Regions from separate parts of the Kitasatospora sp. NPDC096147 genome, predicted to be linked through region 1. Evidence: riboswitches for the same ligand, from Rfam matches in the RefSeq annotation. Region 1 holds a riboswitch; each other region holds the start of a gene.

Region 1 (3,879 bases):
GGCGAGGAGGGTGACGGCGAGGCGGTACTCGGTGCGGGGGCTCTCCTCGGCGAGGTCGAGGGCGAGGGCCAACTGGTCGGCGCAGGTGTCGAGGTCGGCCGGGCCGAAGTCCAGGTACCGGGCGGCGGCCGGGTCGCCGTGGACGGCGTGCAGCGCGGCGGCCTCCTCGGGGGTGCCGTGGTGTTCGCGCAGGGCGAGCCGGGGGCCGGTCAGCCGGACGGGCATCATGGGCCCGACCCTACGCGGGCGGTGCCGCAGCCTCCCGACGGTCCGTCACCGGATACCGTACGAGGGTGAACCACGAGGACCTGCTGCTCAGCCCCCGCACCCGCGCCGACGACCTGCTCGACTGGGCCGCCGCCGAGGGCCGGCCGCCGGTGCCCGAGCCGGCCGTGCGCACCGTGCTCGCCCTGCTGGAGCTGGGCGACGGCCGGATGCACGACGGTTTCCCGGAGTTGACCTCGGCGGTGCTGGAGCAGCTGCTCTACGAGCGGCTCTACCTCTACGTGCAGCCGGAGTCCGAGCCGGAGGCGTACGGCAGGGCGGTGGAGCTGCTGATCGACCACCAGCGGGCCACCAAGCGGCTGAACGCCAAGCGGCAGGAGAAGCTGCACGCCGAGGCGGAGTGGCAGGGCGAGCTGCTCTGCGGGCTGCTGCGCCAGCCGCACCTGGTGACCTGGCCCCGGCTGTACGCGCTGCTGCTGCGGGCGGACGGGGTGGACACGGCGGACGGGACGGCGGTGCGGGCCTGGCTGGACGGCTTCCGGGAGTTGACGGAGCAGCAGCGGGCCGAGGCGTTCGCGGGTCTGGACGGGCTGGACGAGGTGGACTCGGACGGCGGCTGGGGACCGACCCGGACCATCTCGGTCGGGATGGCCACCGACGGGGCCCGGATGCTGCTGGAGAACCGGCTGATGCAGCGCTCCTACCGGAACCTGGCGGGGCTGAACGCGCTCGGGCTGCCGATGCCGGAGGAGCTGTCCGGGGACTTCGACGCCTTCGAGGCGGCGGTGGCCGAGGAGGCGCTGCGGCTGTGCGGCGAGTGGACGGTGCCGGGGCTGGCGGCGCTGCTGGTGCACGAGTACCCGGACCTGGCGCCGGAGCCGGGGCACCAGGAGATCGACGAGTACCTGACGGCCCAGGGGTACCAGGCCGACGAGGAGTAGGACGCGGACCCGCCGCCCGGAGCGGCGACGGGTCCGACGGTGCGTCAGGGGTTGAGGCCGTGACCCCGGAGCCAGGTCAGCGGGTCGACCGGGGTGGCGCCGCCGGGGCGGACCTCCAGGTGGAGGTGGGCACCGGTGACGTTGCCGGTGGCGCCGACCTTGCCGAGCACGGTGCCGGGGGCGACCGGGCCGGAGGCGACGGTGATCGAGGAGAGGTGGCAGTACCAGACCTCGGTGCCGTCGGGCAGGGTCTGGATCACCCGGTAGCCGTAGGCGCCGGACCAGCCGGCCGAGCTGACGGTGCCTCCGCTGACGGCGGTCACCGGGGTGCCGGTGGCGGCGGCGAAGTCCAGGCCGGTGTGCAGGTGGGACCAGTACGAGCCGGACTGACCGTAGTGCGCGGTCAGGTGGTAGCCGCTGGTCGGCAGGGTGAACGCGCCGGCCCGCTCGGCCTTCTCGGCCTCCGCCTCGGCGGCGGCTTCGGCCTGCGCGGCGGCTTCGGCAGCGGCCTCGGCGGCAGCCAGCTCCCGGGCCTGGGCGGTGCGCCTGTCCTCGGCCTCCTGGGCGGCGGCCAGGCGGGCGGTCTCCTCGGCGGAGGTCCGCTGGCCGTCGGCCTGCTGCTGGATCCGGGCGGCGAGTGCCAGGCCCGGGTCGGCGGAGAGCGGGCGCTCGGCGGCGGCGCGGTCCTCCGGGGTGCCGTCCTCGGCCGGCTGGTCGGCGGCGGCCACCGCCGGCGGGGCGGCGGGAGCGGCGGCGGCCGGGGCGGCGGCGGCGAAGCCGGTGGCACCGAGCGAGGCGGCCATCGCGGTGACGCCGATCAGCGGGCCGGTGCCGCGGGACTGACGGGGCATCCGGTGCCGGGCGGCCTCCGGCGGCAGCGGGTGGTCGAGCAGCTGGGTGCTGCCACTGCCGTCGTGCCGGGGGTGTGCCGGGGTGTGCGTCGACGCCACGGAGGCGCGCTCCTTTCCTTCCTTCGCGCCTACCGGGTTAGCTGACGGGTTCGGAGCAGGAAGGTCTCCTACGACCGGGTGGGGCCCGGTCGATTCACCCCAAGGAACGTGGTTCCCCGGCTCCCGTGTCCGCCCGGTGGGGGCGAACGGTGGGATTAGGCGACGGCGCACGGTGCCGTTCGGGTACGGCGTTGCCGACCGCGCTGCGTTATCAAACGTTAATCCTAGGAGCCCATGATTCCAAGCGGCTTGAGTGGTGCAGTCCATCTCTTTCTGACGGACCGTGACCCGGGGCCGTCGGGCCGGTACTCAGCGTGCCGCACGGGCCACGGTTGAGCATCCGTACTCAGGTGCGGCGAAGGGGAGTTGGCCATCCTGGGGACATGACCGCAGCGACCCAGCCCCGGACCACCAACGCCTACTACGCCCAGGCCGTGCTCTCCTTCGCGCTGGCCTCCACCTCCCTCGCCATCGGGGTGATCTACCTGCCGGTGAACGCCTGGATGCGGGGGTTCCTGGCCGTCGGACTGCTCTGGGAGATCAGTTCCGCGTTCACCCTGGCCAAGGTGATCCGGGACCGCCAGGAGGAGGGGGAGATCACCACCCGGGTCGACCAGGCCCGGCTGGAGAAGCTCCTCGCCGAGCACGACCCGTTCCGGGTGGACACCCCCTGACCTCCCCCGAGCCCGCGACCTCCCCCGGCCCCGCCGGCCTGAGGAGCCGTCAGCCCTTGGCGCGCTTGGCGGCGAAGGTCTCGCCGGCCGAGGACCAGTTCTCGGCCGGGATCTCCTCGATGGCCACCCAGATGTTCTCCGGGCTCACCCCGGTGATCCGCGCGTAGGTGGCGGTGAGCTCGCGGGCGATCTCGGCCCGCTGCTCCTCGCTCCGGCCGGACAGCTGCTTCACGTTGATGAACGGCATGACGCCCCTTCCACGATCACGGACTGCTTCGGTCCGCACGCTAGCACCGCCGCACCGCTTGACGGCTAAGGCTATTAGCCTTAGCTTTTGAAGCATGGCGACCACGACGCACCCCGCGACCCGCTACCTCGACCTCCCCGGCGGCCGGCTGGCCTACGACGACACCCCGGGCACCGGCCTGCCGGTCGTGCTGCTTCCCGGCATGCTCGACTCCCGCACCGTCTACCGCCACCTGCGCCCGCTACTGGCCGCGGCCGGCCACCGGGTGATCACCCTGGACCTGCGCGGCTTCGGCGAGTCCTCGATCGGCTGGCCCGACCACTCCCCCGCCGCCCTGGCCGGTGACGTGCTCGCGCTGCTCGACCACCTCGGCATCGAGCGCGCCGCGCTGGCCGGGAACTCCTACACCGGGGCCACCGTGGTGAAGGCCGCCGCCGACGCCCCGGAGCGGATCGCCGGCATCGCCCTGATCGACGCCTTCGTGGAGAACCTCCCCCCGACCGCCGCCCAGCGCGCCCTGCTCAAGGTGCTCGGCCTCGCCCTGGTGCACGTCCCCGCCGCCTGGGGCCTCTACCTGGACAAGGCGTACCCGGCCGCCGCCCGGCCGGCCGACTACGCCGCCTACCGGGCCGCCTCGGTGGCCGCCCTGCGCACGCCCGGCCGGAAGGGGGCCACCCGGGCCTACGTCACCGGCGACTCCTCGCCGGTCGGCTGGACGGCCGGGGTGCGCTGCCCCGCACTGGTCCTGATGGGCCACCAGGACCCGGACTTCCCGGACCCGGAGGCGGTGGCCGACCGCCAGGCGGCGGCCCTGACGGCCCGCAAGGTGATGATCGACGGCG
Region 2 (3,879 bases), on a different contig from region 1:
TCGGCGTTCAGCCAGACGAAGATGCCGTTCTCCAGGTTGTTGTGGGCCAGGCAGCGCTCGAAGGTCCACACCCCCTCGCTGGTCTCCGGCCACTCGTAGCCCGACGCCCCGTTGGCCCCTTGGACGCCGACCGCGACGCAGTCCCGGGCGATCCCGCCCTTGCCCGCGCCGAGGCTGAAACCGGTCAGCCGGTAACCGCGCGGGTTGGGGTCGAACTGGGTGCGGGAGGCCACGCAGCTGTCGTAGGTGATGTCGTGCGAGGGGCCCTGCGGGGTGCGGGTGTCCAGCGGGCCGTCCCACCAGTAGGCGTCCTCCAGGGTCTGGTGGGCGATGCAGGAGCGGAAGGTGATGCCGTGGCAGTTGTGCGGCACGAAGGCGTGGCTGCCGGTGTCCCGGACCACCACGCCCTCCACCACGGTGCCCCGGGTGGTGTCGCCGAGCATGTGGAAGTGCAGCCCGTACCGGCCGAGCACCGGCTCGGTGACGGGCTTGCCGGCCCACTTCTCCTTGCCGGCGCTGCGCGGGCCGAGCCAGCGCAGCGCGGCGTACCGGACCTCGGCGCGCTGGTTGCTGGTGATGTGGACGTGGGCCCGGCCCTTCTCGGTGCCCTCGATCCGGACGTTGCGGGTCAGGTTGAGCACCTCGGCGCCGACGCTGACCCCGCCGCCCGCGGTGACCTTGGGGTGGGCGTACTTCAGCGGGCCGTCCAGGCTGACGGTGGCTCCGCTGACGGCGGTGACGGTGCGGTAGTCGTAGTGCTCGGAGAAGCCGTCGGCGTCGGGGGCGCCGGTCGGGGTGACGGCGAGCTCGTCGCCGACCTGCCAGCCGGCCGGGGCTGCGGCCAGCTTGATGCTGGTGTCGCCGGCCTTCAGCGCGCCGGCCGCGCGGACCCAGGCCGTCCGGCCCGAGCCGGCCAGCTTGAGCCGGCCGGAGCCAGTGACCCAGAGGCCGGTGTCGCTCTCCACCAGACCCATCCCGCCGCCCTGGAAGCGGCCCTCGTTGACGCTCGGGAAGCGCACCGCGTGGACGGTGGCGGCCCCCTGCGGGGCGAGGGTGAGCGCGCCCCGGACCTCGACGTTGCCGTTGGCGGTGAGCGAAACGGGACGATCCGGGGCAAAGGTGAGCGAACCTGACGCTTCGACCAGCAGCGAACCCACCGTCACGTCCCGGTCCAGCAGCACGTGGTCGGTGATCCGCACCGCCGCACCCGGGCCGGGCGCGGCCCCGCCGCTCCAGCCCGCCTGGTCGGACCAGGCGCGCGGGCGCACCGGCGCGGCGGTCGAGGGGGCGACCCCGGGCACCGGCTCGCCGGAGGTGGCGGCGGTCGACGGGGAGGCCGACGGGGAGACGGAGGACTCGGCGGACGGACTGTCAGAGGCACTGGGAGAACCACCGTGCGCATGCGAATGATCGGGCGGCGGCGGAGGCTGGGCTCCCGAGAGGACGTCAGGACCACTGCCGCTGCGCCGGATCACCTCCTCCACGCCGACCGCCGCGAGGGCGGTGCCGATCGCCAGGCCGATGAGGAGCTTCCGGCGACTGACCCTTGCCGATCCGTTGTCCGACGGGCCCGGCTGGGGCCCTCTCGCGTGCCGCATGACCCGAAGCATAGGCAAATCCCTTGAGCCGCAAGGAATTTGAACAGAATCGATCGGAATCGACATCCGGATCGACAGCTTCCGATTCATGAAGAGTCGGTAAAGAAACCATGATCAGCGTCACAGGGGTTTGCGGTTTCAACTTAACTCTGCCTAACGTGACGCCCTGTTCGTGACCACACGGACCCAGCCCCTCCGGAACGCCGAATCCTGCCGCCGGACGGGTCGGCAGCTCATCAGCACCGCGGCAGGGGCGGGGGAACCACAGGTAAGTCGCCTGGTACCGGTCACACATGACCGTTCTCAGGCTTGGGGTGAAGCCGTGCTCAGGCACGGCCGGGCAACTCCAGCCCGAATCCGACAGCTCACCTCGCAGGCGTGGGAGAGGAACGCGTCTTCGTGCTGTCCAGCACCACTTCCAAGCGTGCCCGCCGACTCATCGCCGCCACCGGCGTCGTGGGCATCGGCCTCACCATCCCGACCCTCACCGCCGGCACCGCCTCGGCCGCCTCCGTCTCCACCTGGGACAAGGTCGCCGCCTGCGAGTCGACCAACGACTGGTCGATCAACACCGGCAACGGCTTCTACGGCGGCCTGCAGTTCACCTCCAGCACCTGGGCCGAGTTCGGCGGCAAGCAGTACGCGCCGCAGGCGAACCAGGCCACCAAGGCCCAGCAGATCGCGATCGCCGAGAAGGTGCTCGCGGTCCAGGGCCCCGGTGCCTGGCCGGTCTGCTCGGTCCAGGCGGGCCTGACCAAGGGCGGCGCCCCCGCCCAGGTCGACACCTCCGCCGCCAAGGCCGAGACCCCGAAGGCGGCCCCGCAGGCCGCCGCCCCCAAGGCCGCCGAGCAGACCGCGCAGACCGCGCAGACCGCCGCTGCCAAGAGCTACACCGTGGTGGCCGGCGACTGGCTCTCCACCATCGCCCGCGACCAGAACGTCGAGGGCGGCTGGGAGAAGCTCTACGAGCTCAACAAGGCCCAGCTCCCCGAGGGCCCGCACGTGATCTACCCGGGCCAGCAGCTCACCCTGGGCACGGTCGCGGTGGCCGCCCCGGCCCCCAAGCCGGCCGCGCCGCAGTCGGGTTCGTCCTCGAAGAGCACCGGGAACGGCGCCGCCACGGGCACCTCCGCCACCACCAAGGCGAAGAAGGCCGCCACCGAGACCACCACCGTGGCCACCGGTTCCAAGGCCGCCGCGATCAACTTCGCGCTCTCCAAGGTCGGCCAGGCGTACGTCTACGGCGGCAGCAGCAACGGCGGCTGGGACTGCTCCGGCCTGACCCAGGCCGCCTTCCGCCAGGCCGGCGTCTCGCTGCCGCGGGTCGCCAACGACCAGGCGGACGCGGCCACCCGGGTTTCGCTGGACAACCTCCAGGCGGGCGACCTGCTGTTCTGGTCCAACAACGGCGCGAACTCCGGCGTCTACCACGTCGCCATCTACCTGGGCGGCGGCAAGTACGTCGAGGCGGCCAACCCCCGCGCCGGCGTGAAGACCGAGACCATCGCCAACTGGGCCCCCGACTTCGCGGGCCGCGTCTGACGACGGTGTGAAGCGCTGCCCCCGGAGCTCTGGTCGGCTCCGGGGGCAGCGCCGTATCCTGCCGCCATGGCCAAGGTCACCGTCTCCCTGGAAGCCGACTTCGCGATCGAGCTGATGCTCCTCGCCGGCACCCGGAACCCGCAGGACGCCGTCGAACTGATCCTCCGTGACTACCTCGCGCGCAGCCGCCGCACCGAGGCACGGACCGGCGATGCCGCCGACGAGAGTCGGCTGGTGAAGCCGGACACCGCCGTCCAGGAGGGCTAGGGGCTGTCTCCTTGATGGGGGCGGCTGTGACACCGTGCGGCTCCGCCGGCCGCTTGGGCGGGCGTCGTTGAAGGGTCCCTACCTACCCGTTGGCGGGCAAGGAGCGCGCGTGGCTCGGCGGCGCCGGGGCACCTCCCGGCCGGAGGCTGGGATGCCGAAGGCGGGGCGGGGGCCACCCCCGGCCGGAGGCTGGGATGCCGAAGGCAGGGCAGGGGCCACCCCCGGCCGGAGGCTGGGGGAGAGTCCATGCGAACATCGGCGACCGACGAGAAGCCGGCGAAGGCCCCCTGCCCGATGCCGGGCAAGGAGGGCGCGTGCTCCGGCGGCGCCCGCTCGGCGGGGCCGGGCGGCACGGGTCGGCGCCTCAGCCCGGTGGCTGTCGACCCGGCCACGGGCATCGGGCGGGTGGAGCCGCCGGTCGGTGGCGTCGCCGCGCGCGGGACCGACAACGCCGGAGGCGGTAGCGGGTGCC
Region 3 (3,879 bases), on a different contig from region 1:
GGCATCATCTGCGTGATCTTCATCCGCAACAAGCAGTTGAAGACCAGTCACGCCATCATCGCGGCACTGTTCGGCTTCATGCTGAGCCAGTCCACGGCTGCCGGCCCGATCCAGGAGTTCCTCAGCCAGCTCGCCAAGACCATCTCCTCGGTCGCCGGCTGAGCCGTCCCGCTCCGAGCGGTCCGGCGCCGAGCGGTCGCGCGCCCTGCCGTCCCGCGCCGAGCCGTTCCGACCGGTCGCGGACCCGCCCGCCAGCGGGTCAGCGCCGTCGCCGCCACCAGCGCGCCAACCGGCCGCGCCGTGGTGCGGGGGCCGTCACGCGCTCCGGCAGCGCCTCGGGCTCCGGCGCGAACACCAGGAACAGCCGCGCCCAGCAGAGCCGTTCGCCGCGCGGCCAGTCCTGCGCGCGCAGCGCCGCCGAGGCCGCGCTGCTCACCCGGCCGTTCACCCGCACCTCGGCCACGTCGTGGCCGGCCTTGCCGCCGAAGAACAGCTTCACGCCGTTCACCTGACCCGGGGTCAGCTCCGGCAGCACGGCGGCGGCCAGGGCGGGCGAGGAGTGCTGCCCGGCCAGCCAGTCGGCCAGCAGCTCCGAGCCGGTGCCGAAGGTGGCCGCCGGGCTCTGCACCACCCGCCAGCCGGGGAACTCGGGCGTGCTGAACGCCTGCTCACCGGAGAGCAGTTGGAGCACGGCGGTGGCGGTGGTGCCGGCCCAGATCATCACCGCGTTGTCGAGCTGCTCGGTGTCGTCGCCGCCGAAGCCGGCCGCGCAGTCCCAGACCACCGGGCCGTCGCCCCGGCCGAGCTGGAGCACGTAGCCGAGGTCCACGTGGCCGGTGGTGCCCCGCTCGGCGTGCTCGCGGACCGCCACGGCGGTGGTGCCGGGCCCCCGGACCACCGCGCCGTCCACCGCGAACTCCAGGCCCAACCGGGCCATCTCGCGGACCACTCCGCGCCGTATGACGGCCAGCCGCTCCTCGTGGGGCACGGGCGGATCTCCTCGCAGCCACCCCGGTGGGCGGCGCTCTGTTCTCGAACGGGAACCTCGAACGGCGAGCGTATCGGCCCGGCGTGACCGGTGTCACGGCGCCTGCCGACGGAGCGCACGGAGCCGTATCCGGACGGTGGTTTTCGACACCCTACGTGTGCGTAGCATCGGCCCAGGGTCAGCGATCATGGGCGCCGGAGGCGGAAGTCCCGACCTCCGAGTGACTTTGGTCCCGCCGGGTGCTCGTTGATCGTTCAACTCGGGCTTGCCAGCGTCGGGGGCGATGGGCTTAGCTGCGGATCCAGTCCGGCGGATCGACCGGACGGGCCCACCGGGTGGAACGCCGAGTCCTGCCACCACCCGGAGCCTCGAACCAGCACCGCCATGGCAGGAGTGGGGGACCCACAGGTAAGTCGCCGTACCGGTCACACCGGTCCGGCTAGGGGTGAAGCCGCGCCAGCGGCCGGGCATCTCCAGCCCGAACCCGACAGCTCACCTCACAGGCGTCGGAGAGGACCAGCCCCATGTCCGTCAAGGGCAAGCACCGTCGCGTCCAGCTGTCCCGTCTGACCCGCATCGCGGTCGCCACCGGTGTGGTCGGCGCCGCCTTCGCGGTCCCGGTCAGCGCCGCCAGCGCGCACCAGAACCACACCCCGGCCGCCGCCCCCGAGGCCGCCGTCGCCGTCGCCCCGCAGGCCGCCCCGGCCGCCGTGCAGGCTTCCGCCCCGGCCGCCGCTCCGGCCGCCGAGGCCAAGGCGTACCAGGTGGTCAGCGGGGACACCCTCTCGAAGATCGCCAACGCCCAGCAGGTCGAGGGTGGCTGGGAGAAGCTCTACCAGGACAACCGGACCGTCATCGGCGGCAACCCGAACCTGATCTTCCCGGGCCAGAACCTCTCGCTGGCCGGCAAGGCCGCCGTCGCCGCCCCGGCGCCGGCCCAGGCCCCGGCCCCGCAGCAGTCCAAGAGCGAGGACACCACCAAGGCGTCCCGCTCCAAGGCCTCCACCCCGGCCCCGAAGGCCGCCACCCCCAAGGCCGAGGCTCCCAAGGCCGCCGCGCCGAAGGCCGAGGCCCCCAAGGCCGCCGCCGCCCCGAAGGCCACCACGCCGAAGGCCGCCGCGCCCAAGGCCGAGACCTCCACCACCGTCGCCTCCGGCGGCTACGTGGCCCCGGTCTCCGGTGGCACCTCCACCGCGTACCACGCCTCCGGCTCCTCCTGGTCCAGCGGCTACCACACCGGTGTGGACTTCCGCGCCTCCACCGGCACCAGCGTGAAGGCCGTCACCTCCGGCACCGTGGTCAAGGCCGGCAACGGCGGCGCCTACGGCAACGAGGTCGTCATCCGCCACGCGGACGGCAAGTACTCCGAGTACGCCCACCTCTCCTCGATCGGCGTCTCGGCCGGCCAGACCGTCTCGGCCGGTCAGCAGATCGGCCTCTCCGGTGCCACCGGCAACGTGACCGGCCCGCACCTGCACTTCGAGATCCGCACCGGCGCCTCCTACGGCTCCGACATCGACCCGGTCTCCTACCTGCGCGCCCACGGCGTCAACCTCTGACGAGACCGACACCACGTCAAAAGGCTCCGGCCCCCGGTCACTGACCGGGGGCCGGAGCCTTCTGTGGAGCGGGTGACGAGAATCGAACTCGCGTGACCAGTTTGGAAGACTGGGGCTCTACCATTGAGCTACACCCGCACAGGACGCCCCGTGGCCGCGTGCTGCGGTCGCGAGGACAGGGTCAGCGTACCTGGTCGGATCGGCTGCTCGCACACCGCTTTGACGGTTCGGCACGTCGGTGCCGCCGGGCGCAGGGGTCAACGGCCGCCCGGGTGAACGGCCGTGGGGGGTGGGGGGTGCCGTGTACGCTTCCTCTCGGCACCACGGGGTGTGGCGCAGTTTGGTAGCGCGTCCGCTTTGGGAGCGGAAGGCCGTCGGTTCGAATCCGGCCACCCCGACAGTGCGGCAGGGTCTCGTCCGAAGGCGGGGCCCTGTTGGCGTACCGGGGCCGTCCGGAGGGCCTGGCGCGGGCCCCCGTCATCCGTGTGGCAGCACCCTGGCGTCCGCCTTTCGTGCTACCGGTAGGATGGGCGGCTGGCGGTAGTCCCTGCGCAGATCCGTGCAGGTCAACCGCCCGAGGGCGAGGAGTCAAGCTCACCGTCCACCCCCTTGTACGGGAGATGCAGCTCCAACCGCCCATCGCCCGTCTCGCCGCACCGCGCCCGGCCCGCCGGCCGGCAACGGCGGAGACAACCTGACCGCAAGCCCATAGGAGACCCAACCGTGAAGAGCGCCGTCGAGACTCTGAACCCGACCCGGGTTCGACTCACCGTCGAGGTGCCTTTCGAGGAGCTCAAGCCGAGCCTCGACGCGGCCTACAAGAAGATCAACTCGCAGGTCTCGGTCCCGGGCTTCCGCAAGGGCAAGATTCCCGCCAAGGTGATCGACCAGCGCTTCGGTCGTGCCGCGGTGCTGGAGGAGGCCGTCAACGACGCGCTGCCGCGCTTCTACACCCAGGCCGTCGACGAGGGCAAGATCGAGGTCCTCGGTCAGCCCGAGATCACCGACATCCAGGGTGTCGAGAACCTGGCCGACGGCGGTGACCTCACCTTCGTCGCCGAGGTCGACGTCCGTCCGGAGATCACCCTGCCCGACTTCGCCGGCATCGAGGTGACCGTCGACCCGATCGTGGTCGAGGACGCCGACGTGGAGAAGTCCCTGGAGCAGCTGCGCGAGCGCTTCTCGTCGGTCAAGGACGTCGAGCGCGCCGCCGCCGAGGGCGACGTCGTGGTCGTCGACCTGGAGGCCAAGGTCGACGGTGAGGTGCCGGAGGACGGCACCGCCACCGGCGTCAGCTACGAGATCGGCTCGGGCCGTCTGCTGGACGGCATC
Region 4 (3,879 bases), on a different contig from region 1:
GCCAGGTCCTCGGCCACGCCGGGCCGCTGATCGGCGATCAGCATGCCCGCCGCCCCCGCGGCGGCGAACCGCCGGGCCAGTCCGGCCCCCGATCCGCCCTCCAGCACCGCGATGACGACCACTGCCCCGGTTACTCGCATGGGACTGCTCCTCCTTGAGCCGCGCCCGGCGGGACGCGCCGCACCGGCGTCCCTCCAAGTCCGTATCGGAGGATCGTAAGCACGCTCCGATCCTCCGCAAGAGCAATTACCCACCAGGTGACCAGGCTCACTCCTGCCGTCTCCCGGGCCGGGTCCGGCCCGCCGCCCCGCCGCGTCGTGCCGTCGGCGGCTCCGCCCCGGGGCCGTCCTCGGGCACGCTCCCGGCGGGGCGGGCCCTGCGGGGAGGGGCGCCGCCGCCGGGTTACCGTTCACGGCATGCCGGAAAGCGCCGCCCCGACCCAGCCCTCCCTCTTCACCTGGGAGTTCGCCGCCGACCCGTACCCCGCGTACGCCTGGCTGCGCGAGCACGCCCCGGTGCACCGCACCACCCTGCCCAGCGGGGTGGACGCCTGGCTGGTCACCCGGTACGCGGACGCCCGGCAGGCGCTGGCCGACGCCCGGCTCTCCAAGAACCCGGCGCACCACAGCGGGCAGGCGCACCGCACCGGCCGGGTCGGCATCCCCGGGGAGCGGCAGGCCGACCTGATGACCCATCTGCTGAACATCGACCCGCCGGACCACACCCGGCTGCGCCGGCTGGTGTCCAAGGCCTTCACCCCGCGCCGGGTGGCCGAGTTCCAGCCCCGGGTGCAGGAGCTGACCGACCGCCTGATCGACGGCTTCGCGGCCCGGGGCGAGGCCGACCTGATCCACGAGTTCGCCTTCCCGCTCCCCATCTACGCGATCTGCGACCTGCTCGGCGTGCCGCCGGAGGACCAGGACGACCTGCGGGACTGGGCCGGGGCGATGATCCGGCACCACGGCGGCCAGCGTGGCGGGGTGGGCCGGGCGGTGAAGAAGATCCGCGGCTACCTGCTGGAGCTGATCCACCGCAAGCGCGCCGATCTCGGCGAGGACCTGATCTCCGGCCTGATCCGGGCGAGCGACCACGGTGAGCACCTGACGGAGAACGAGGCCGCCGCGATGGCCTTCATCCTGCTGTTCGCCGGCTTCGAGACCACCATCAACCTGATCGGCAACGGCACTTACGCGCTGCTGCGCAATCCGGTGCAGCGGGAGCGGCTCCAGGACTCGCTGCGCCGGGGCGAGAGCGCCCTGTTGGAGACGGCGGTGGAGGAACTGCTGCGTTACGACGGCCCGGTGGAGCTGGCCACCTGGCGGTTCGCCACCAGCCCGCTGGCCATCGGCGGGGTGGACATCCCGGTCGGCGACCCGGTGTTGGTGGTGCTGGCCGCCGCCGACCGCGATCCGGCGCGCTTCTCGGACGAGAACACCCTGGACCTGGCCCGGCAGGACAACCCCCACCTGGGCTTCGGCCACGGCATCCACTACTGCATCGGCGCCCCGCTGGCCCGGATGGAGGGGCAGCTCGCCCTGGCCGCCCTGCTGACCCGGCTGCCGGATCTGCAACTGGCCGCCGATCCGGCCGATCTGCGGTGGCGCGGTGGCCTGATCATGCGGGGCCTGCGGGAGTTGCCGGTCGCCTTTACCCCGGAGTCCGCAACTCCCCTGACCTGAGCGGACATCAGCTGACGGCGTGTCGGAGCAATCTGATCGTTCGTGATCTGAATGCGTATCAATCAGGCCACCGGGATACGGTTTGTGGACGACCCACAGCGCTGTGTGATTCCGGTGTGATGTGTTCGACATAAGCTTGTGATCCATCGGCTCATCTGCTTACCCTCCCTGGAGTCCGCAGCTGCGGACCCCGCGCGCGGAACGCCGAATCCTGCCCGCCGTGCACCGGGACACCGACCAGACCCTTGGGCAGGGGCGGGGGACCCACTCGTACGTCGCCGTCCCCCACGGCTTGGGGTGAAGCCGCCGAAAGGCGGCCGGGCCACCTCCCGGTCCGAACCCGACAGCTCACCTCGCAGGCGTGCGGAGAGGGATTCTTCATGCTGTTCACTGGTTCGGGCCGTCACCGTCGTCGTACCCAGGCCGAGAAGGCCGTCGCCGTCGTGGGCGTCGCCGGCGTCGGCATCGCCCTGCCGCTGATGGCCGCCACCGGCGCCTCGGCCGCCCCGGTCTCCACCTGGGACAAGGTCGCGCAGTGCGAGAGCGGCGGCAACTGGTCGATCAACACCGGCAACGGCTTCTACGGCGGGCTGCAGTTCACCTCCAGCACCTGGGCCGGCTTCGGCGGCAAGGCGTACGCCGCGCAGGCCAACCAGGCCACCAAGGGCCAGCAGATCGAGATCGCCGAGAAGGTGCTCGCCTCCCAGGGCCCCGGCGCCTGGCCGGTCTGCTCGGTGAAGGCCGGTCTGACCAAGGGCGGCGCCCCCGCCCAGGTGGACACCAAGTCCGAGACCAAGGCGTCCCGTTCGGAGAGCCGCCCGGCCGCGCCGAAGACCGAGGCCCCCAAGGCCGCGCCGAAGGTCGAGACCCCGAAGGCCGCCGCGCCGAAGACCACCGCGCCGAAGGCCGAGGCCCCGAAGGCCGCGCCGCAGCAGCAGGCCGCGCCGAAGGTCGAGACCCCGAAGGCCGCCGCGCCGACGGTGAACGCCCCGAAGCACGCCGCGCCGAAGACCCCGGCCGCCGGCAACTACACCGTCCAGGCCGGCGACACCCTCTCGGGCATCGCCGCCGCCAAGGGCCAGGACTGGCACCAGGTCTACCAGGCCAACCAGTCGGTCGTGGGCGGCAACCCGGACCTGATCTACCCCGGCCAGGTCCTCCAGCTGGGCTGATCCGACGCTCCGTCAGCCGGAGGGGCCGCACCGTGATCCGGTGCGGCCCCTCCGGGCGCGTCGCTGGTGTGCCCCGGGTGAACTACCGGTGGGTAGCAAGGCCACGAGGTGAGACAGGACCAAGGTCAGCGTGGTCCCGGGCCCGGGTGCGGTTAGGCTCTGGACGTATCGACCACACAGCCCCGCTTCCGCAAGGAGATGCCTCGTGCCGTCCATCGATGTCGTCGTAGCCCGCGAGATCCTCGACTCCCGTGGCAACCCCACGGTCGAGGTCGAGGTCGGCCTGGACGACGGCAGCACCGGCCGTGCCGCCGTCCCGTCCGGTGCCTCGACCGGCGCCTTCGAGGCGCTTGAGCTCCGCGACGGTGACAAGAACCGCTACTTCGGCAAGGGCGTCGAGAAGGCCGTGCTGGCCGTCATCGAGCAGATCGGCCCGGAGCTCGTCGGCTACGACGCGACCGAGCAGCGTCTGATCGACCAGGCCATGCTCGACCTGGACGCCACCCCGGACAAGTCCTCGCTCGGCGCCAACGCCATCCTCGGCGTCTCGCTCGCCGTGGCGCACGCCGCCTCCGAGGCCAGCGACCTGCCGCTGTTCCGCTACCTCGGCGGTCCGAACGCGCACGTGCTGCCCGTCCCGATGATGAACATCCTGAACGGCGGGTCGCACGCCGACTCCAACGTCGACATCCAGGAGTTCATGATCGCCCCGATCGGCGCGGAGTCCTTCTCCGAGGCCGTCCGCTGGGGCGTCGAGGTCTACCACACGCTCAAGGGCGTGCTGAAGGAGCGCGGCCTCTCCACCGGCCTGGGCGACGAGGGCGGCTTCGCGCCGAACCTGGACTCCAACCGCGAGGCCCTGGACCTGATCACCGAGGCCATCAAGAAGGCCGGCTACACCCCGGGCAAGGACGTCGCGCTGGCGCTCGACGTGGCCGCCTCCGAGTTCTACAAGGACGGCGCCTACCAGTTCGAGGGCAAGTCGCTGTCCTCGGCCGAGCTGGTCGCGTACTACGCCGAGCTGGTCG

What was found. A riboswitch is a leader RNA that binds a small molecule or an ion and turns the genes downstream of it on or off. The one in region 1 is predicted to bind cyclic di-AMP.
Region 2: another riboswitch for cyclic di-AMP. It lies ahead of ACIRBX_RS37385 (transglycosylase family protein); the one in region 1 lies ahead of ACIRBX_RS05575 (M23 family metallopeptidase).
Region 3: another riboswitch for cyclic di-AMP. It lies ahead of ACIRBX_RS13965 (peptidoglycan DD-metalloendopeptidase family protein); the one in region 1 lies ahead of ACIRBX_RS05575 (M23 family metallopeptidase).
Region 4: another riboswitch for cyclic di-AMP. It lies ahead of ACIRBX_RS28410 (transglycosylase family protein); the one in region 1 lies ahead of ACIRBX_RS05575 (M23 family metallopeptidase).

What each region holds. Positions count from the first base shown of each region.
Region 1 covers NZ_JBIWFX010000002.1:22,342-26,220, forward strand. The annotation lists gene ACIRBX_RS05565 (GNAT family N-acetyltransferase) at 1-228, opposite strand, end outside; gene ACIRBX_RS05570 (hypothetical protein) at 294-1,166, shown strand; gene ACIRBX_RS05575 (M23 family metallopeptidase) at 1,211-2,116, opposite strand; cyclic di-AMP (ydaO/yuaA leader) riboswitch at 2,129-2,288, opposite strand; gene ACIRBX_RS05580 (YiaA/YiaB family inner membrane protein) at 2,500-2,790, shown strand; gene ACIRBX_RS05585 (4-oxalocrotonate tautomerase family protein) at 2,840-3,037, opposite strand; gene ACIRBX_RS05590 (alpha/beta fold hydrolase) at 3,132-3,879, shown strand, end outside.
Region 2 covers NZ_JBIWFX010000024.1:27,999-31,877, forward strand. The annotation lists gene ACIRBX_RS37380 (hypothetical protein) at 1-1,598, opposite strand, end outside; cyclic di-AMP (ydaO/yuaA leader) riboswitch at 1,790-1,990, shown strand; gene ACIRBX_RS37385 (transglycosylase family protein) at 1,977-3,140, shown strand; gene ACIRBX_RS37390 (hypothetical protein) at 3,207-3,407, shown strand.
Region 3 covers NZ_JBIWFX010000003.1:728,455-732,333, reverse strand. The annotation lists gene ACIRBX_RS13975 (hypothetical protein) at 1-162, shown strand, start outside; gene ACIRBX_RS13970 (DUF6348 family protein) at 260-988, opposite strand; cyclic di-AMP (ydaO/yuaA leader) riboswitch at 1,356-1,507, shown strand; gene ACIRBX_RS13965 (peptidoglycan DD-metalloendopeptidase family protein) at 1,513-2,547, shown strand; tRNA gene ACIRBX_RS13960 (tRNA-Gly) at 2,612-2,685, opposite strand; tRNA gene ACIRBX_RS13955 (tRNA-Pro) at 2,872-2,945, shown strand; gene tig (trigger factor) at 3,271-3,879, shown strand, end outside.
Region 4 covers NZ_JBIWFX010000011.1:34,209-38,087, reverse strand. The annotation lists gene ACIRBX_RS28420 (SDR family NAD(P)-dependent oxidoreductase) at 1-140, opposite strand, end outside; gene ACIRBX_RS28415 (cytochrome P450) at 417-1,679, shown strand; cyclic di-AMP (ydaO/yuaA leader) riboswitch at 1,904-2,055, shown strand; gene ACIRBX_RS28410 (transglycosylase family protein) at 2,060-2,851, shown strand; gene eno (phosphopyruvate hydratase) at 3,057-3,879, shown strand, end outside.